DNA from 3 places in the Methylobacterium guangdongense genome. Region 3 is predicted to be linked to each of the others. Evidence: predicted binding sites of a transcription regulator. Region 3 holds the regulator's gene; each other region holds the start of a gene.

Region 1 (6,786 bases), on a different contig from region 3:
ACTCCGCGGCGATCCGCCCGACCGTCGGATAGGCCGCCGTGTCCACGCCGAAGATGCCGGTGCCGACCCAGAGGCTGACGAGGCAGAGATCGGCGTGGCTCACCGCGTCGCCCTGGCAGAATCGGCCGGTCCCGGGCTCGTTGGCGAGCCGCGTTTCCAGCGTCCGCAGGCCGGACTCGAAGGCGTTGCGCAGGAAGTCGAGCATCCGCTCCCGGGGCAGGTCGTAGTGCTCCATCAGGAAATTGCGCACCCGCGGCACGTAGAGGGGGTGCGTGTCGCAGGCCACCACCTGCGCCAGGGAGCGCGCCCGGGCCCGCGCCCGGGGCTCCTCCGGCAGGAGGCGCACGCCGCCCTTCGTCTCCTCCAGGTAGTCGAGGATCGCGAGCGACTGGGTGAGCGGCGGCCCGTCGCCGTCGAACAGGGCCGGCACCGCGCCCTGCGGGTTGATCGCCCGGAAGTCCGGCTTGTGCTGATCGCCCGCGTCGAGGTCGATGAACGTCTCCTCGTAGGCGATGCCCTTCAGCTTCAGGGCGATTCGCACCCGGAAGGCGGCGGCCGAGCGCCAGTTGCCGTACATGTGCATGTGGAGATCTCCCGAGGCTCCGGTGAGCACAGCCGAGTTTGCGGCGCGCCGCAAGGGGGGCGCTGCGGCTGCCTGGGGGCGACAACCCGAAGCGGCGGGCCCATATCGGGCGCCTGTCCCGGAGACCCGATCCATGGCCGACCAGCCCGCCCCCCGCGCCTTCATCCCCCTGTCGATCGCGGTGCTGACCGTGTCGGACACCCGCCGCCCGGAGGACGACCGCTCCGGCGACACGCTGGTCCAGCGTCTCACGGAGGCGGGCCACCGGCTCGCGGCGCGGGCCATCGTGCCCGACGAGGTCCCGGCGATCCGCGGTCAGGTCGAGGCGTGGCTGCGCGATCCGGGCGTCGACGTGGTGCTGACCACGGGCGGCACGGGCTTCACCGGGCGCGACGTGACCCCGGAGGCGCTGGAGCCCCTGTTCGAGAAGCGGATGGACGGCTTTTCCGCCGTGTTCCACCGCATCTCCTACGACAAGATCGGGACCTCGACCCTGCAGTCGCGCGCCACCGCGGGGGTCGCGCGGGCAACCTACGTGTTCGTGCTGCCGGGCTCCCCCGGCGCCTGCCGGGACGCCTGGGACGGGATCCTGGCGCAGCAGCTCGACTACCGGCACCGGCCCTGCAACTTCGTGGAGATCATGCCGCGTCTCGACGAGCATCTGCGGCGGGGGGCGAGCATATCCGTGTGAGGCGCGAGGCGTTCCCTTACCCGCAGAGCTACGGGCTCCACAGGTTTGCGGGCTCGCCCGCCAGCCTGGAAGAGCGCGGGCCCCCTCTCCCGCCCGGGAGAGGGGGCTCGTAGCGCTCTGGCATAAGCCGCCTGCGTCAAATCGGTGTCGCCGGTAGCCCGTAGAGGGGAGGTGGATCCGCCGCGCCAGCCGACCTGGATCCCATCCCGAACGGCGCTACGCCGTGGTCCCCTCCTTGCGGCGCAGGACCGAGTGCTTCCGTCCGTAGAAAAAGTACACGACCAGCCCGATCGCCATCCAGATCACCAGCCGCAGCCACGTGTCGAGCGGCAGGCCGGCCATCAGGAGCAGGCAGAACAGGATGCCGAGGATCGGCACCATCGGCACGGCGGGGGCCCGGAACGGGCGCTTCATGGTCCGGTTCGTCCGGCGCAGGTAGATCACCGCGCCGCAGACCAGGATGAAGGCCGCGAGCGTCCCGATGCTCACCATCTCGCCCAGGATGTTGATCGGCACCAGGGCCGCCACCAGCGCCACCGCGGCCCCGATCAGCGCCTGGCTGCGGTAGGGCGTCTGGTAGGTCGGATGCACGTGGGAGAACATCTTCGGCAGCAGGCCGTCCTGCGCCATGGTGAAGAAGATCCGGCTCTGGCCGTAGAGCAGCACGAGGATCACGGTGGTCAGCCCGGTCAGCGCGCCGAGCTTGATCAGCAGGGCGAACCAGCCAATGCCGATCACGTCGACGCCCTTGGCGATCGGATCGGGTACGTTGAGCTCCTTGTAGGGGACGAGCCCGGTGAGCACCGCGGCCACCAGCACGTACAGGATCGTGCAGACCGCCAGCGATCCCAGGATGCCGATCGGCATGTCCTTCTGGGGCTTGCGCGCCTCCTGGGCGGCGGTCGAGACGGCATCGAAGCCGATGAAGGCGAAGAACACGACGCCGGCGCCGCGCAGGATGCCGCTGTAGCCGAAATGCCCGAACGTGCCGTCATTCTCGGGGATCAGCGGGTGCCAGTTCGCCGAATCGACATGGCCCCAGCCCAGCGCGATGAAGGCCACCACCACGGTGAGCTTCACCGCCACCATGATGTTGTTGAAGCGCGCCGATTCCTGCGTGCCGCGCATCAGCAGGAGCGTGATCAGCGCCACGATCAGCACGGCGGGGAGGTTGAGCAGGGCGGTGCCGCCGCCGTCGATCGGCGTGCCGGGTGCGTGCGCGAACTGGGCCGGGATCACGATCCCCACATCCTTCAGGATGCTGGTGACGTAGCCCGACCAGCCCACCGCCACGGTGGCGGCCCCCATGGCGTATTCGAGGATCAGGTCCCAGCCGATCAGCCACGCGAAGAACTCGCCCAGCGTCGCGTAGGTGTAGGTATAGCTCGACCCCGCCACCGGGATCAGCGCCGCCATTTCGGAGTAGCACAGGCCGACGAACGCGCAGGCGATGCCGCCGAGCACGAAGGACAGCATGATCCCCGGCCCGGCATACTGGGCCGCGGCCGTACCGGTCAGGACGAAGATCCCGGCCCCGATGATCGCGCCGATGCCCATCGCGGTGATCGACAGGGCGCCGAGCGTTTTCGAGAGCTGCTGCTCGCCTTCGCCGCTCCTGATGATGTCGTCGACCGATTTCCGCCCCATCAGGCCTGACGCATCCATCGCAACATCCTTTCCAGGGTGGAGCGGGCGTACGCGTCCCCCCGCGGATGGAACGGCCGCAAATCCTTTGCCACGCTAAGGGTGTTGTAGAGGCGAATTGAGCGACAACAACGAGCCGTATCGCAATAATCTTTGGATCAGGCCCGGTCGATACGGGCGATCAAGGGGCGAACCTTGAGGCGCGCCGCGAAGGCCGGCCCGCATCGCAGCGCCTCGCGGCGGACCACGTCGCCCGCCCTGGCCCGAGGGGCGCCGGTCAGGATCTCGATCCGTCCGATCAGCCGGGCCCGCCAGCCGGCCGCCGGGCGGCGCAGGCGGCCGAGGCCGGTCTCCGGCCGGGCGGTGCCGACGAAGCGGTCGAGGGTGCGGATCCAGCCTTCGGCCGGGACGTCCCCGGCCTCCAGGCAGAGGATCCAGTCGCGGCGTGCCAGGGCGGCGCCCGCCGCGTAGGGGCCGGCGCCCCCGTGGACGACGAGGGCCGCCCCGGTCGCCTCGGCGACGGCCGCCACCGCCTCGCTCGCGCGGCCCGACACGATCACGGCGTCGCCGATCAGCCCCCCGGCGACGCCGGAGACGAGCACGCCGAGGGTATCGGCGAGGCGATCAATCGCGTCCGGATGGGCCGGATCGGCCAGATAGGTCACCGCAGAAAGCATCAGCGCGCGCATAGACGATTTTGCGCCGCCGTAAACCATTCCGGCGTCTCCGCAACATGAGGACGCGTCCGTGAGACGCTGACACGCGGGGTTTGCCTGAAAAACAGGCGCCTTCCAGCGCGATGTTCTCTATATGTTTCACGTTAAACAGGGGACACATCATGGCGGGCGACCAGACGGGTTCGCGCGACGGATCGCGACCGGGGACCGCGCGGCGGCTCGAAGCCAGCGCGCCGCACGAGGCCGGCCGCCGGGGGCGTGGGGCGATCTCCAACCCGACCGGCCGTTTCGAGGCGGCCCGGCGCGAGGCGTTCCACGATCCCGACTGGGTCGCCGACGATCCGGCGCCTCTGCGCACGCAGGTGACGGCGGAGCGGTCGTCGCGGATCATCGCCCGCAACACGTCGCCCGACATTCCGTTCGACCGCTCGATCAACCCCTATCGCGGCTGCGAGCACGGTTGCATCTACTGCTACGCGCGGCCGACCCATGCCTGGCTTGGCCTGTCGCCGGGGCTCGACTTCGAGTCCCGGATCTTCGCCAAGCCGGACGCGGCCCGGCTCCTCGTGCGGGAACTCGCGGCGCCGGGCTACAGCCCGGACACGATCGCGCTGGGCACGGCGACCGATCCCTATCAGCCGGCCGAGCGCACGCATCGCCTCACCCGGGCGGTGCTGGAGGTGCTGCGCGACGCGCGACACCCCGTCGGCATCACCACGAAGTCCGACCTCGTGCTGCGAGACCTCGATATCCTGGCCGACATGGCCGCCGATGACCTCGTCCTCGTGGCGATCTCGCTGCCGACCCTGGATGCGGCCCTCGCCCGGCGGCTCGATCCCCGCGCGCCCCGGCCGGAGAAGCGCCTCGCCGCGATGACGCGCCTGAGCGCGGCGGGGGTGCCCGTGATGGTCAACGTCTCGCCGATCATCCCGGGGCTGACCGATCACGAGATCGAGGCGATCCTCGCTTGCGCCCGGGAGCATGGCGCGAGCCGCATCGGTCACGCCCTGCTGCGGTTGCCCGGAGAGGTCGCCGACCTGATGGCCGACTGGTTCGCCGAGCACTATCCGGAGCGGAAGGACCGTGCCTTCGCGCTGCTGCGGCAGGCCCGGGGCGGACGCGAGAACGATCCCCGGTTCGGCCACCGCTTCCGCGGCGAGGGCGCCTACGCGGCGATGATCGGCCAGCGCGTCCGGATCGCCGGGACTCGGCTCGGCTACGGCTTCGGCCGGATGGCGCTGAACCGCGAGGCGTTCCGGAAGCCGGGTGCGCAGCTGGCGCTATTCTGAGGGAGCGCCCTGATCAAGATCTCAGGGCTCCGCCCTGAGAACCCGCCCAAGGGCTCGCCCTTGGGGAACCCCATCGAACCCGCGGGTGAAGCTCAGCCGATGGTGCGGGCTGCGGCCGAGGCTGATCAGGCCGGCCCGGTGGAGGGCGGTGCCGTAGCCGACGTTGCGCTCCCAGCCGTAGCCGGGGTGGCGCAGGGCGAGGCGCCGCATCAGCGTATCGCGGAACACCTTGGCGACGATCGAGGCCGCGGCGATCTGCGGAACCAGACGGTCGCCGCCGACCACCGCGCGGCCGGGCAGGCCGGGCAGCGCATCGCGCCCGTCGACGAGGACGGGCGCCGCGATCCCCAGCCGGGCGACCGCGCGCGCCATCGCGTCGAGGGTGGCGGCGCGGATGTTGATCCGGTCGATCAGCGCCCGGGAACCGGCGGAAACCGCCACGCGGGCCTCGGCGCGGATCAGAGGGGCGAGCCGGTCCCGCTCGGGCTCGAGGAGCCGCTTGCTGTCGTCGAGGGCCGCGAGCAGGTCGGGCCGGATCGCCGCCGGATCGAACCAGACCGCCGCCACCACGACCGGGCCGCACAAGGCCCCGCGCCCGACCTCGTCGCAGCCGATCGCCGGGGGATAAGCGGCGGCGCGGGACGGATCGAACGGGCGCGCCATCGCCCGAGCGGCTGACATGGCCCTCTCCCGTGGGATCGCGAGTGTCATGGTTTCAAAAGGTCTGCGACCTTTTGCGGGTGCAGGGCAGGGCCCTGCAACACCGTCAGGGCTTTGCCCCGACGACCCACCCAAGGGCAAGCCCATTGGAAACCCGATCAGGCGGCGTCCCGGACAAGGCGCTCGCCGCCATGCGCCTCGATGATGTTGCCGAAGAATTGGCCCGCACTCACGTCCCAGCCCCGGCGCAGGGCCTCGGCTCGGCACTCGGCTCGGGACAGGTCGAGGGCGGCGAGGGCTGCGGCGCGCAGATCCTGGTCGAGGATTCCCACGCGGGTGCCCCCGATCACGTCGTTCGGGCCGGGCACCGGAAAGGCCGCCACCGGGAGGCCGCAGGCCAGCGCCTCCAGCAGCACGATCCCGAACGTGTCGGTCAGGCTCGGGAACACGAACACGTCGCAGGCCGCGTAGGTCGCCGCCAGCGCCGCCCCCGTCCGCGTTCCGAGGAACCGGGCGTCGGGCGCCAGCCCCTGCAGCCGCCCCCGGTCCGGCCCGTCGCCGACCACCACCTTGGTGCCCGGCAGGTCGAGCTTCAGGAAAGCCGCGATGTTCTTCTCCACCGCCAGCCGGCCGACATAGAGGAACAGCGGCCGCGGCAGATCCGCGAGCTCCGCGGGCGGCGGCGTGCCGGGGGCGGCGGGGCGGAACCGCTCGGTATCGACCCCGCGGGTCCAACGCATCAGATGGGTGAAGCCGCGGGCCTCCAGCTCGCCCTGGAGCGAGGCGGTGCTCACCATCGTGCCGCGGGCGGCCCCGTGGAACCGGCGCAGATAGGCGTAGGACCACGCCTCCGGCACCGGCAGGCGGGCCGCGAGATATTCGGGGAAGCGCGTGTGGTAGCTCGTGGTGAAGGGCAGGCCGTGGGACAGGCAGTGCCGCCGCGCCGCGAACCCCACCGGACCCTCGGTGGCGATGTGGACATGGCTCGGCCGTTCCGCCTGCCAGCGCGCCGCCACCCGTGACCGGGCGACATAGGCGAGGCGGATCTCCGGATAGCCCGGCATGGGCAGCGAGGGGAAATCCGCCGCCGTCAGCAGCGTCGTCTCGAACCCGTGCTCGGGCGCGCGGCGGACCATCTGCTCCAGGGAGCGCACCACGCCGTTGACCTGCGGGTGCCACGCGTCGCTGGCGATCAGGAGCTTCACGGGTGATGCCCTCACGCCACCGCGCGCCGGCCGGGGA
Region 2 (6,786 bases), on a different contig from region 3:
TGATCGTCTCCGGGCTCGTCAACAACATGCGCGGCATGATCACCGGCTGGTTCAGCCTCGGCCGCGACCGGGAGACCGCGCGATGATCCTCCACCGCCGCAAGCTCCTCACCGCGGGCGCCGGCCTGATGGGCACCGCGCTCCTCGGCGGCTGCGACAAGTTCGCCGGGACCGAGACGGGTCAGCGCACCCTGAAGGTCGGCGAGGACGCCAACCAGTACGTCCAGCGCCTGCTGATGTCGCCGACGACCCTGGCCCGGGAATTCCCGGCCTCGATGATCTCGCCCTGGTTCAAGCCGAACGGCACGATCGACCCGCCGGACCGGGGTTACCGGGCCATGGCGGCGCAGAACTTCTCGGACTTCAAGCTCTCCGTCGACGGGCTCGTGCAGACGCCGCTGTCGCTGAGTCTCGCAGACCTGCGCGCCCTGCCCGCGCGCACCCAGATCACCCGGCACGATTGCGTGGAGGGCTGGAGCTGCATCGGGCAGTGGAGCGGCGTGCCGCTCGCCGAGATCCTGAAGAAGGCCGGGCTGAAGTCGCAGGCGCGCTACGCCGTGTTCCACTGCGCCGACACGCTGGAGGTCGAGGCCGGACCCAAGGGCGGCGGCAAGGCGCGCAACCAGGGCGCGTCCCTCTGGCGCCCGACTCATCCGGGGGCGGTCCGGGAGGCCTATGTCCAGCTCGCCGCGGCCGACGATTGGGGCGGCTCGTCCACCACCACCGACGCGCCCAACGACGATTGGGGCCAGGGTAGCCCCGCCCCGGAGCCCGAGCCGACGGGGATCCCGATCCGCTACTACGAGAGCATCGGCCTCTATGATGTCTTCAACCCGCAGACGATCCTCGCCTACGACCTCAACGGCAAGCCGCTGCCGGTCTCGAACGGCGCCCCCCTGCGCCTGCGGGTCGAGCGCCAGCTCGGCTACAAGCAGGCCAAGTACGTGATGCGGGTCGAGATGGTGGAATCGCTCGACGGGATCGGCCAGGGCAGCGGCGGCTACTGGGAGGATCGCGGCTACGAGTGGTACGCGGGGATCTGAGGCGTCCGCCGTGATTCCGAGCCGCTGACGCGGCACGTCGCGTGCTGGATCCCGGATCGCATTCCGCTTTCGCTGCATGCGTCCGGGAAAGGGTTGCGTGTCATCCTGCATCGCCTCTTTCCCGGACAGGTGAAGCGAAGCCGAAGCCGATCCGGGACCCAGCACGAAAAGCGCCGCGCAGCGGCTCAGCTGGACAACCTCACGATTTGACATCCCGCCGCCCGTGACCCACTTGTCCCCGGCGCGCGGCCCCGGCCCGACGGCGGGCATACGTCCCACGCGAATTACGAACAGAATTCGTCCGTCGCGCCCAGGCTCCGTTAGGGGCAGAGGTCTGAATGAAAGTCGTCGTCGTCGAGTCGCCGGCCAAAGCCAAGACGATCAATAAGTATCTCGGCCGCGACTATGAAGTGATCGCCTCCTTCGGGCATATCCGCGACCTGCCGGCCAAGGACGGCTCGGTGGATCCCGAGCAGGACTTCCACATGGTCTGGGAGTTGGCCGACCGTGGGGCGAGCCGGGTCGCGGAGATCGCCAAGGCGGTCAAGGGGGCCGACAAGCTGATCCTCGCCACCGACCCGGATCGCGAGGGCGAGGCGATCTCCTGGCACGTGCTGGAGGCGCTCACCGCCCGCAAGGCGCTCAAGGGCATCCCGGTCGAGCGCGTGACCTTCAACGCCATCACCAAGGCGTCGGTCGAGCAGGCGATGCGCAAGCCGCGGGAGATCGACCAGGCGCTGGTCGATGCCTATCTGGCGCGCCGGGCCCTCGACTACCTCGTGGGCTTCAACCTCTCGCCGGTCCTCTGGCGCAAGCTCCCGGGTGCCCGCTCGGCGGGGCGCGTGCAGTCCGTGGCGCTCCGCCTCGTGGTCGAGCGCGAGATGGAGATCGAGCGGTTCAAGCCGCGCGAGTACTGGACGCTCATCGCGACCCTGACGACCGCGGACGGCGCCACCTTCGAGGCCCGCCTCGTGGGCGCCGACGGCAAGCGCATCCAGCGCCTCGATGTCGGCACCGGCGAGGAAGCGGCCGCCTTCAAACGCGACCTCGAACTCGCGACCTTCCAGGTGGCGAGCGTCGAGGCCAAGCCCGCCAAGCGCCACCCGCAGCCGCCCTTCACCACCTCGACCCTCCAGCAGGAAGCATCGCGCAAGCTCGGGATGGCGCCGGCCCAGACCATGCGGGTCGCCCAGCGCCTCTACGAGGGCGTCGACATCGGCGGCGAGACCGTCGGCATCATCACCTACATGCGGACCGACGGCGTCGACATGGCGCCGGAGGCGATCCAGGACGCCCGCCGGGTGATCGGCAAGGAGTTCGGCGACCGCTACGTGCCGGACGTGCCGCGCAAGTACAGCGTCAAGGCCAAGAACGCCCAGGAGGCCCACGAGGCGGTGCGGCCGACCGATATGGGCCGCCTGCCCAAGATGGTCGCCCGCCACCTCGAGCCCGAGCAGGCCAAGCTCTACGACCTGATCTGGACCCGCACCATGGCGAGCCAGATGGAATCGGCCGAGCTGGAACGGACCACCGTGGACGTCGCCGCGAAGGTCGGGCCCCGCACGATCGATCTGCGCGCCACCGGCCAGGTGGTGAAGTTCGACGGCTTCCTCGCCCTCTATCAGGAGGGCAAGGACGACGAGGAGGACGAGGAGAGCCGCCGCCTGCCGCCCATGAAGGCCGGCGACCCGCTCAAGCGCGAGCGGATCAGCTCGACCCAGCACTTCACCGAGCCGCCGCCGCGCTATTCCGAGGCAAGCCTCGTGAAGCGCATGGAGGAACTCGGCATCGGCCGGCCCTCGACCTACGCCGCGGTCCTCCAGACGCTGCGCGACCGCGAATACGTCAAGATCGAGAAGAAGCGGCTGCAGCCGGAGGATAAGGGGCGGCTCGTCACGGGCTTCCTCGAGAGCTTCTTCCGGCGCTACGTCGAGTACGATTTCACCGCCGACCTGGAGGAGCAGCTCGATCGCGTCTCCAACGCCGAGATCGACTGGCGGGCGGTTCTGCGCGACTTCTGGCGCGACTTCTCGGCGGCGATCGGCGAGACCAAGGAATTGCGCGTCACCGACGTGCTGGAGGCGCTGAACGGGCTGCTCGGCCCGCACATCTTCCCCGACAAGGGCGACGGCTCGAACCCGCGCACCTGCCCGACCTGCGGCTCCGGCCAGCTCTCCCTGAAGCTCGGCAAGTTCGGCGCCTTCATCGGCTGCTCGAACTATCCGGAGTGCAAGTACACCCGCCAGCTCTCGGCCTCGGGCGTCGAGGGGGACGGCGACGGCTCCTCGGCCGAGGGCGGACAGCCGGGCGTGCGGGTGCTGGGCGACGATCCGGCGACGGGCCTGCCGGTGACGATCCGCGACGGGCGGTTCGGTCCGTTCGTGCAGCTCGGCGAGGCCTCCACCGAGAAGGGGGCGGCCAAGCCCAAGCGCTCGTCGCTACCCAAGGGGCTCAGCCCCTCGTCGGTCGATCTCGACAAGGCTCTGGCGCTGCTGTCGCTGCCCCGCGAGGTGGCGCGCCATCCCGAGACCGGCGAGCCGATCCTGGCCAATCTCGGCCGGTTCGGGCCCTACGTGCAGCACGGGAAGACCTACGCCAATCTCGGCAAGGATGACGACGTGCTGGAGATCGGCGGCAACCGCGCGATCGACCTGATCGTCGCCAAGGAGCAGGGCGGCGGTCGCGGCCGTCCGGCCGCCGATCCGGGCCGGCCGCTCGGCAAGGACGAGGCGAGCGGGCGCGACCTCGTGGTCAAGGCCGGCAAGTACGGGCCCTACGTCACCGATGGCGAGGTGAACGCGACGCTGCCGAAGGCGATGGCCGCCGAGGCGCTGACGCTCGACGAGGCGATCGCCCTGGTGAACGCCAAGCGCGCCGCGGGCGGCGGCAAGCCGGCGAAGCGGGGTGCTGTCCGGAAGAGTTCGGCGCGCGCGACGAGCGGCGACAAGCCGGCGGCCAAGAAGACCGCCGCGAAGAAGCCGGCCGCCAAGAAGGCCCCGGCGAAGAAGTCGAGCGCCGGCTGAGGGATCCGTTGACGGGCGTGTTGAGACGCCGCGACGGGACTCCTGGCCCCTCCCCTCATCCTGAGGTGCCCGCATCAGCGGGCCTCGAAGGAGAACTCCAGGGATCGCACGGCTGGCTGGAGGGCTCCTTCGAGGCCTCCGCTCCGCTGCGGCACCTCAGGATGAGGGCGCGGGTGGGCGCTGGGATGGACCGCCGCAGCAAAAGGCTGCGGACATCCTGTCCGGCTCAGACCAGATAGGTGATCGTCGCCGCCACCGCGGTGGCGAAGGTCGCCAGGGCGATCGTGGTGGCGTTCACCAGGGCCCGCGCCTGCGGCAGGTCGACCGCGTCGTCGTCGCACCCGAAGGCGGCGCCGGCCGCGTGCTCGAAGCGAATCAGCGTCAGGCGGCGAGCCTCGATCGCGGCGTCACTCATCGACTGCGGCTCCCTGACCACGGTCAAGTTTCTTCTCCGCCTTCAACGTCGATCCAGCGGAACCGTTCCGGTGGAGATCTACTGAGACCGGACGGATATGCTACGGGAAGCTTTAACCCCTCGTTGTGCAAAGTCCCGATGACGGTCGTTCGGGCTTCGAGATCCCCGAGGAGCTTCGCCCCTCGCTCGCCGCGGCGCAGCATGCGATGGTACGGCCGCGTCGCCAAAGCGAGCCGCTTCGGGCGAATGGCTTTGATGTTTATGGTTTGTTCCGCTATGATGCGGGGATGAAGGCGCATGCACCACGACCCCAGATTCGTCTGCGCGAAGCCGAGCCGGCCGACACGCCGCGCCCGCGGAGGCCGCGCGTGAGCGATCCGGCGCGCGACCTGTTCGGGCCGGGCGGCAAGGGCCCGGCCGCCCGTCCGCCCGAGCCGCGGCGGCGCCTGGACGCCTCGGCCTCCGTGACGGCGCTCGCCTCGGCCGCGCCGGAGGCCGGCTACACCGCCTCCGACATCGAGGTGCTGGAGGGGCTGGAGCCGGTCCGGCGCCGGCCCGGCATGTATATCGGCGGCACCGACGAGCGGGCGCTGCACCACCTCTTCGCCGAGGTGATCGACAACTCGATGGACGAGGCGGTCGCCGGCCATGCCAGCTTCATCGAGGTGGAGCTTGAGGAGACCGGCGCCCTCGTCGTCACCGACAACGGCCGCGGCATCCCGGTCGACCCGCACCCGAAATTCCCCGGCAAGTCGGCGCTGGAGGTCATCATGACCACGCTGCATGCCGGCGGTAAGTTCGACTCGAAGGTCTACGAGACCTCGGGCGGCCTGCACGGCGTCGGCATCTCGGTGGTGAACGCCCTCTCCGACCTGCTGGAGGTCGAGGTGGCGCGCAACCAGACCCTCTATCGCCAGACGTTCTCGCGCGGCCATGCGCAGGGCGCCTTGGAGCTGGTCGGCCGGGTGCAGAACCGGCGCGGCACGCGGGTGCGCTTCCACCCCGATGCCGAGATCTTCGGCTCGCTGAAGTTCGACCCGCGCCGCCTGTTCAAGATGGCGCGCTCGAAGGCCTACCTGTTCGGCGGCGTCGAGATCCGCTGGCGCTGCGCCCCAGCCCTCCTCGAAGGGCTGGCGGACGTGCCGGCGGAGGCGGTGCACCGCTTCCCCGACGGGTTGCGCGACTATCTCGCCCGGGACATCGAGGGCAAGGACCTCGTCACCGACGCGATGTTCTCCGGCAAGATCACCAAGCCGGGCTCGCACGGCTCGCTCGAATGGGCGGTGGCCTGGATGGTCGCCGAGGACGGGTTCTCGCATTCCTACTGCAACACGATTCCGACCCCCGAGGGCGGCACCCACGAGGCGGGCCTGCGCGTCGCCCTGCTGCGCGGCCTGCGCGAGCATGCCGAGCGGGTGAACCAGGCCAAGCGCATGACCGCGGTGACCACCGACGACGTCATGGCGACCTGCGCGTCGATGCTCTCGGTCTTCATCCGCGAGCCCGAGTTCCAGGGCCAGACCAAGGACAAGCTCGCCACCGTGGAGGCCCAGCGCATCGTCGAGACGGCGGTGCGCGACGCCTTCGACCATTGGCTCGCCGCCTCCCCGGCCCAGGCCAACAAGCTCCTCGACTGGGTGATCGACCGGGCCGAGGAACGCCTGCGCCGCCGCCAGGAGAAGGAGGTCGCCCGCAAGAGCGCAACCCGCAAGCTGCGCCTGCCCGGCAAGCTCGCCGACTGCTCCGCGGCCGGCACCGCAGGCTCGGAGATCTTCATCGTCGAGGGTGATTCGGCCGGCGGCTCAGCCAAGCAGGCCCGGGACCGGGCGACCCAGGCGATCCTGCCACTCCGCGGCAAGATCCTGAACGTCGCCTCGGCCTCGCGCGACAAGCTCGGCGCCAACCAGCTGATCTCGGATCTCACCCTGGCGCTCGGCTGCGGCACCGGCTCGGCCTTCCGCGAGACGGACCTGCGCTACGACAAGGTGATCATCATGACGGACGCCGACGTCGACGGCGCCCATATCGCCTCACTGCTGATCACCTTCTTCTACCGGCAGATGCCCAAGCTGATCGATCGGGGTCACCTCTACCTCGCGATCCCGCCGCTCTACCGGCTGCAGCAGGGCTCGAAGGTGGCCTATGCCCGGGACGACGCGGATCGTGAGCGGATCATCAAGACGGTGTTCAAGGGCGGCAAGGTCGAGATCGGGCGGTTCAAGGGCCTCGGCGAGATGATGCCGGCTCAGCTCAAGGAGACCACCATGGACCCGAAGAAGCGCACGCTCCTGCGCGTCGCGGTCCTG
Region 3 (6,786 bases):
CCTGAGCCTGCTCCTCGGGCCGGAGCCCGTCGCCAAGAAAACGACCTCGGAGGAGACCGCGTGAGCGAGACCGAGCGCCTGCGCCGCTGGCGCCTCGTCCTGGGCGGCGGCCCGGCCGACGGCACCGGCTGCGCCCTGTCCGAGCGCGACCTGCGGATCGACGGGGCGCTCGGCGCCCTCTACGATTCCGACCGGAAGGCTGGGCTCGGCGCCTCCGCGCCCTCGGTGCCGCGCTGGCTCGGCGACATCCGCGACTACTTCCCGGCCTCCGTGGTGCAGGTGATGCAGCGCGATGCGTTCGAGCGGCTCGATCTCAAGCGCATGCTGACCGAGCCCGGGATGCTGGAGGCCGTGGTGCCCGACGTGGCCCTGGTCTCGACGCTGATCGCGATGCGCAGCCTCCTCGGCGGCCGGACCAGGGAGACCGCCCGGCTGGTGGTGCGCCGGGTGGTCGAGGATCTGATGCACAAGCTCGAGGAGCCGGTGCGGCAGGCGGTGAACGGCGCGATCGACCGGTCCCGGGTGAACCGGCGCCCGCGCCACGCGGAGATCGACTGGAACCGCACCATCCGGGCGAACCTGCGCCACTATCAAGCCGACTACAACACGATCATCCCCGAGACCCGGCTCGGCCACGGGCGCCGGAGCCGCGGCTCCCTGAAGGACGTGGTGCTGTGCATCGATCAGTCGGGCTCGATGGCGGCCTCGGTGGTCTATGCCAGCATCTTCGGTGCGGTGATGGCCTCGCTCCCGGCGGTCTCGACCCGGCTCGTGGTGTTCGACACCGCGGTGGTCGACCTGTCCGACACCCTCGACGATCCCGTCGAGGTGCTGTTCTCGGTGCAGCTCGGCGGCGGCACCGACATCAACCGGGCGGTGGGCTACTGCGCGTCGCGCATCACCCGGCCCGAGGACACGATCCTGGTGCTGATCTCCGACCTCTACGAGGGCGGCGTGACGGAGGGGCTGCTGGGCCACGCGCAGCGCCTCGTGGCCGCCGGGGTGCAGTTCGTGGCTTTGCTCGCTTTGTCGGATTCCGGCGCCCCGGCTTACGACCGGGCGCTGGCGGCCCGGCTGGCGGCCCTGGGCGTCCCGGCCTTCGCCTGCACGCCGGACCTGTTCCCCGACATGATGGCGGCGGCGATCCGCAAGGCCGACCTCGAAGCCTGGGCGGCCGGCGCCGGCATCGCGGCGGTGCGGGCCGATCCGGGGCCGGCGGGGTGATGGGCCGCCGCGCGGCGCGCCTGTCCCGACCGCTCAGCGCGCCCCGAGGCAGCCGGTCCCGGGCGCCGGCAGGACCAGCCACGCGCCCCCGGCATAGAGGCGCCGGACCGCCCCCGGCGCGGCGGGGCGCAGCACCAGATAGGCGCGGCCGGCCGAGACCAGGGCGCCGTCCCCGGACGACGCGAGCGCCATGGGCGACCCGAACGCCACGACGGTCTCCGGCTGGATGGCCAGGGTGGTCAGGGCCGTGACGCCGACCCACCCGCCGAGCGCCCCCGCGATGGCGGCGACCGGCAGGCCCCGCCGCGGATGCCGATCAGTAATCGTAGGCATGCTCGAAGCGGCCCCCTTGAGCCTCCACGGCGTGGATCTGCGCCGCGAGTTCCTCGACCGCGGTGTCGTAGCCGACGCGCCGCCAACCCGGCTCGGACTGGATCGGCATCGCGAACAGCGGCTCGGCCCCGTCGAGGACAACCGGACGGTCCGCCGGCAGGCGTACGGTCGTGAGGATCCGGCGGTTGCCGGCGATCTCCAGCACGGTCCGGCCGCGGGCGCCGAGGCCCCGGACGACCTCCGTGAAGGCCCGGTAGCGCGGCGTCTCCATCAGGGCGGCCGAGCCGCCCGTGCCGTTCGGGACCGGTCCGAGGAGCGTGATGCGCGGATCGGCGGCCACGTCGGTCGCGTCGAGTCCCGCCACAACGCTGCGGATCGTGAGCACCGCCGGGTCCATCCCGGCGAGCCACGCCATTCCCTGCGCGTAGAGCCACGTCACCCCGTATTGCAGCGTGAGCACCCCGCGCCGCTCGACCGCCCGCACCGACGGCACGAACGGCACCTCGTGCCAGAGCCGGGACAGTTCCCGGTCGAACGGGTAGCGGAACCACGGGGTCTGGCGCAGGAACACGGCGTAGTCGGCGAGCAGCCGCGCGTTGAATCGGTCCTCCTCCGTGGGTTCGGGGCCCCGCCACCACGCGGTCACCGCTCCGATGGTGCGCTCGTAGGCGCCTCGGATCAGCATCTCGGCGGTGAAGCTGAGGCCGATGATGTAATCGGTGACCGTCTGGCCCGCCGTGACGTCGCCGGTGCGGGAGGCCGCCCGGGTCGCCCCGCACAGGCTGGTCCAGAAGCCCGCGGTGGCCGCCCAATAGTCGAAGGCCGATTCCGATGAGGCCTGCGTCACCCCGGCGAGATCCGCGTAGGCGTAGACGATGTGCCATTCGGGGAAGGTCAGGTAGCTGTCGCCGGCCGCACGCTTGTAGCCCGCGGCGGCGATCCCGAACCGCGAGCCGCCCTGCAGCGCAGGATCGGGCTGGACCGTGCAGCCCCCCTCGATCGCCGCGACCGGCAGGAGGCAGGCGAGCGCGAGGAGGGCCAGCCCGGCACCCGCCCGGCGGATCGCCATGCGCCAGCGGCGGGCGCTCATGCGGCGACCCGCGCGGCGCCGCGCCACGGCCACCAGCCGAGCACCACGCCGGCGAGGCCGAGGCTCAGATGCGGGCCGTTCGAGAGCAGCGGGCTGTCCTGAAAACCCTTCAGGACCAGCGACAGGTCGAGGACACTCGACCCGGTGAACACCCCGACCACGCCGTCGAGGAGGTAGATCGCCCCGAAGGCGCGCAGGAAGGTCACGGCGGCGTCCCGCGACCACAGGGCGGCGGCGAGCGCCCACAGGCCGGAGGCGAGGTGGAGGGCGTCCTTGTAGACGTCGAGCCGGAACAGGCCGAACACGCGGCCCTCCGCGTCCCGGAAGGCCGGGATGAAGTCGGTGGCGGCGGCGAACAGCAGGATGGCCGCGAAGGCGAGGGCTGCCGCCTGGGGAGGCGTGAGTCTCACGGGCGGATCCTTGCTCAGTCGAGGTAGGTCGACCACAGGGCGTTCCGGAACAGCAGCCCCGGATCGTACCGGCGCTTGGCCGCCACGAAGGCGTCGAGCCGCGGATAGGCCCGGGCCATCTGGTCGCGCCGGGCATGCAGGCGGTAGGGCAGGTAATGGGCCCCACCGAGCGCCACGACGCGCTCGATCAGCGCCTCGGTCATGCGCATCATCGCGGCCTCGTCCTGCGGGGTGAGCCCCTGCGAGAACGACATCACCGCGCCGATGCGCGGGGTCGGCGCGTAGGCGAGCGTCGAGTCGGGGTCCGCCGCCACGTAGCGCAGGGTGACGTTCAGGCAGTCGCAGCCCGAGCCCGGGATGATCTGCCGGCAGGCGGCAAGGAACCCCGCGAACCGGTCGGGCGGCACGAAATACTCGTGCAGGATGTCGGTGCGGCTGCGGTCGCGCGCCGCGAGGTTGGCGACCGGCTCGTTCATCAGGCTGTTGCGGGTGGCGAGGCCCGGATCCAGCGTCGGGTTGAGCCGGGTCTCGGCGATCCAGCGGGCGCGCTTGCCGAATTCGCTGCCGACCTGGGCGCGGTAGATCTCGCGCGAGACCGCCGTGAATGCGCCCTGGCTGGCCGCCGCGGGCAGGACCTTTGGCGGGTGCTCCGCCTCCGCGTAGGTGACCAGGATCGCCTCGTCGAAGAACCCGGCCCGCGCCACCGAGAGCCGGCCATAGGCCATGCGCAGCCGCGGGTCGTGCGCCAGAGCGGCCACGAAGGCGGGGGCGAAGTCGGCCGACGGCATCACCGCGTAGGTCGGCGTCAGGAGGGCATTCGGCACCATCTCGACCACGAGGTCGACCACGATCCCGAACAGGCCGTAGCCGCCCATCGCCAGCCCGAACAGCTCGGCGTTCTCGGTGCGGGAGCAGGTCACGAGGCTGCCATCCGCCAGGACGAGGCGGAGGCTGCGGACCGTGGAGCCGAACGGCCCGCGCGGCGCCGGCCAGCCATGGGCGTTCACGCTGAAGGTCGAGCCGATTCCGAAATCGCTGTTCGACTGCATCACCGCCGGCGAGAAGCCGATCCGGTCGAGTTCCCGGATGACCTGCGACCAGCGCGCCCCGGCCCCGACCCGATAGAGGCCGGCGGCCGTATCGGGCTCGATCGGGCCACCCTCCAGGGTCAGTGCCGTCCCGTCGCGGGCGAGGCTCTGGCGGCCCATCGAGTGGCGCGCGACGCCGACCGCGACCGGGCGGCCCGCCGTGGCGGCGTCCCGGATCTCGGCGCGCACGGCTTCGATCAGGGCTTCGGTCGATCCCGTCGGGAGCTTGGCGTGACGCACCACCGGAGTCGGGTTGAGGCCGCTCGCATCGTTCAGGATGGTCCGCGGCGCGGCCTGGGCGGCCCGCGGCAGCAGTGCGGCGGCCGCCAGGACGCCGCCACCCGCGAGGAGTCCACGTCTGCTCGGTCGAACTCCGCCCATGCCGCGCCCCGTCCCGATTCGCTCACGGGGTGATCGAATCGCCCCGCCACGTATCCTGCGCCGGGGGCCTGTCCGGCGGCGTGAGCTTGCGCACCGGCCCGCAAGACCGATACGACGGGCGCATCCCGATCGCGGCTGACGGGCCTCGACAACCATCCCGCCGGACGGCACAGAGCGTAGCCATAACGCTCTTGCAGAACACTTGCGGAACGTTTAACCTGTTCGCGATTTGTTTCAGCGGCCGTCCCCGGGGCGGTCCCAAAGCCGCGAGGCCCCCGTCGATGCTCACGCGCAAGCAGCTGGACCTCCTGCGGTTCATCCAGAGCCGCATGCAGGAATGCGGCGTTCCCCCCTCCTTCGACGAGATGAAGGATGCGCTCGACCTCAAGTCGAAATCGGGTATCCACCGGCTGATCACGGCCCTGGAGGAGCGCGGCTTCCTGCGCCGCCTGCCGAATCGGGCGCGCGCCATCGAGGTGATCCGTATTCCGGAAAGCCTCTCGCAGGCGGCTTCGCCGGCCCCCGAGCCGCGCCGCTTCACCCCGAGCGTGGTGGAGGGCGGCAAGTCCCGGCAGCCGGCGGCCTCGCCGATGCCGGCGAGCGCGCGGATGATCGACGAATCCGGCCGGGCGGTCTCGATCCCGGTCATGGGCCGGATCGCGGCCGGCACGCCGGTCTCGGCGATCCAGAACCAGAGCCACGCCATCACGCTCTCGCCGGACTTCCTCGCGGGCGGCGAGCATTATGCTCTCGAGGTGCGGGGCGATTCGATGGTCGAGGCCGGGATCCTCGACGGCGACCTCGTGGTGATCCGCAAGCAGGACACCGCCAATACCGGCGACATCATCGTGGCGCTGATCGACGACGAGGAGGCGACGCTCAAGCGCCTGCGCCGCCGTGGCTCCTCGATCGCCCTGGAAGCCGCCAACCCGGCTTACGAGACCCGCGTTCTGGGTCCCGACAGGGTCCAGATCCAGGGCCGGCTCGTCAGCCTCGTGCGCCGCTACTGAAGCGGCTCGGCCGGGGCTTCGGCGCCGGCCTCCACCGGGGCCTGAGGCGCCTCGGTCGCGGCCATGCCGCCGGCCGTTTCGGCGGGGGGATCGGCTTTGGGTGCGGGCCGGGGGCGCCAGGGGACGGACCGGCCGTCGCCATGGGCGGTCTGCATCGTGAATCCGGCCCCGTCGGCCCGAAGGGCCACGGCCCCGTGTGCGGCCAGGACCCGGCGGTCGATCACCAGCGGCCCCATACAGGTCGGCGGTGCCGTGAGGCTCGTGATCAGCACGGCCGCCCGGGCGCAATCCTCCGGGAAGGCCCGGCGGTCGCGGACCAGGGTGACCGGCCTCCCGTCCCGCAGGAGGGCGGTGCAGCCGAGCCGGTCGCAGCGCCCCCCGGCGCGCGCGCCGGACCCGCGATCGAGCCGCCGCCCGTCGCCATCCGCCTTCAGCCATTGCTCCAGCACGAAATTTGAGGGGCTGCCGAGGACCGAGAGGCTTCCGTCAGGGCCGCGCACGGCGGCGCCCCAGCCCTGGCGGTCGACGTAGAGGTCGTGGCGCTCCGGCCGGGCCAGCAGGCCGAGGCCCAGCAGGATGGGTGGCAGGGCGAGCCAGCGCAGCCGCGAGGCCGGCAGCGTCGCCAGCAGCAGGGCCGCCGTCAGGGCGGCGAGCGCGCCTGTGCCGAAGGCCGGTACCACGAGGCTCGCCCGCTCGAACCCGGCGATCCAGTTCGAGATCGCCAGCATGCCGCCCACCGCCTGCCCCATCAGCCACCAGACCGGCCGGTCGAGGGCGAAGGGATAGGCGAGGCACCCGATCACGGCCGCGGGCATCACCACCAGCGACACCAGGGGCAGGGTCAGCGCGTTGCCGATGAGGCCGAAGGGCTGGATCGTCTGGAAGTGGTAGGTGGCGAAGGGCGCGGTCGCGATCTGCGCCACCAGCGTCGTCGCCAGCGTCCCGGTGACCGCCGACAGGCCGGTCCCGACGAGGCGGCCGATCCGCCCCGCCCCGGGCCGCACGAACAGGCGCCCGTCGATCAGCCGGGCGCAGGCGATTAGCCCGGCGACCGCGCCGAACGACATCTGGAAGCTCGGGCCGAGCAGCCCCTCCGGCTCGCGGGCGAGCGCGATCAGGGCGGCGAGCGCGAGGTTGCGCATCGACAGGGCCGGCCGGTCGGCCAGGATCGCCCCCAGCATGATCAGCGTCATGATCAGCGAGCGCTCGGCGGCGATGTCCCAGCCCGAGAAGGCGCAGTAGGCGCTCAC

What was found. Region 3 encodes LexA, which represses DNA repair genes until DNA is damaged. Its sites were predicted from a motif close to TGTTCNNNNTGTGTTCNG; they were not measured.
Region 1: a site for LexA is predicted at 3,719-3,736, ahead of AAHG09_RS09810 (PA0069 family radical SAM protein). Genes of this name have one in related genera too.
Region 2: a site for LexA is predicted at 4,737-4,754, ahead of parE (DNA topoisomerase IV subunit B). Genes of this name have one in related genera too.

What each region holds. Positions count from the first base shown of each region.
Region 1 is NZ_JBBXMX010000004.1:5,169-11,954, forward strand. Features, by position in the region: gene maiA (maleylacetoacetate isomerase) at 1-583, opposite strand, end outside; gene moaB (molybdenum cofactor biosynthesis protein B) at 717-1,274, shown strand; gene AAHG09_RS09800 (amino acid permease) at 1,491-2,939, opposite strand; gene AAHG09_RS09805 (hypothetical protein) at 3,077-3,607, opposite strand; gene AAHG09_RS09810 (PA0069 family radical SAM protein) at 3,757-4,884, shown strand; gene AAHG09_RS09815 (ribonuclease HII) at 4,906-5,565, opposite strand; gene AAHG09_RS09820 (glycosyltransferase family 4 protein) at 5,703-6,749, opposite strand; gene AAHG09_RS09825 (UDP-2,3-diacylglucosamine diphosphatase) at 6,761-6,786, opposite strand, start outside.
Region 2 is NZ_JBBXMX010000019.1:16,127-22,912, forward strand. Features, by position in the region: gene AAHG09_RS25525 (cytochrome b/b6 domain-containing protein) at 1-86, shown strand, start outside; gene AAHG09_RS25530 (molybdopterin-dependent oxidoreductase) at 83-1,042, shown strand; gene topA (type I DNA topoisomerase) at 1,381-4,065, shown strand; gene AAHG09_RS25540 (hypothetical protein) at 4,292-4,480, opposite strand; gene parE (DNA topoisomerase IV subunit B) at 4,849-6,786, shown strand, end outside.
Region 3 is NZ_JBBXMX010000009.1:136,714-143,499, forward strand. Features, by position in the region: gene AAHG09_RS18265 (DUF5682 family protein) at 1-64, shown strand, start outside; gene AAHG09_RS18270 (VWA domain-containing protein) at 61-1,224, shown strand; gene AAHG09_RS18275 (hypothetical protein) at 1,258-1,557, opposite strand; gene AAHG09_RS18280 (hypothetical protein) at 1,541-2,647, opposite strand; gene AAHG09_RS18285 (DUF4383 domain-containing protein) at 2,644-3,057, opposite strand; gene AAHG09_RS18290 (FAD-binding oxidoreductase) at 3,072-4,526, opposite strand; gene lexA (transcriptional repressor LexA) at 4,808-5,536, shown strand; gene AAHG09_RS18300 (ComEC/Rec2 family competence protein) at 5,530-6,786, opposite strand, start outside.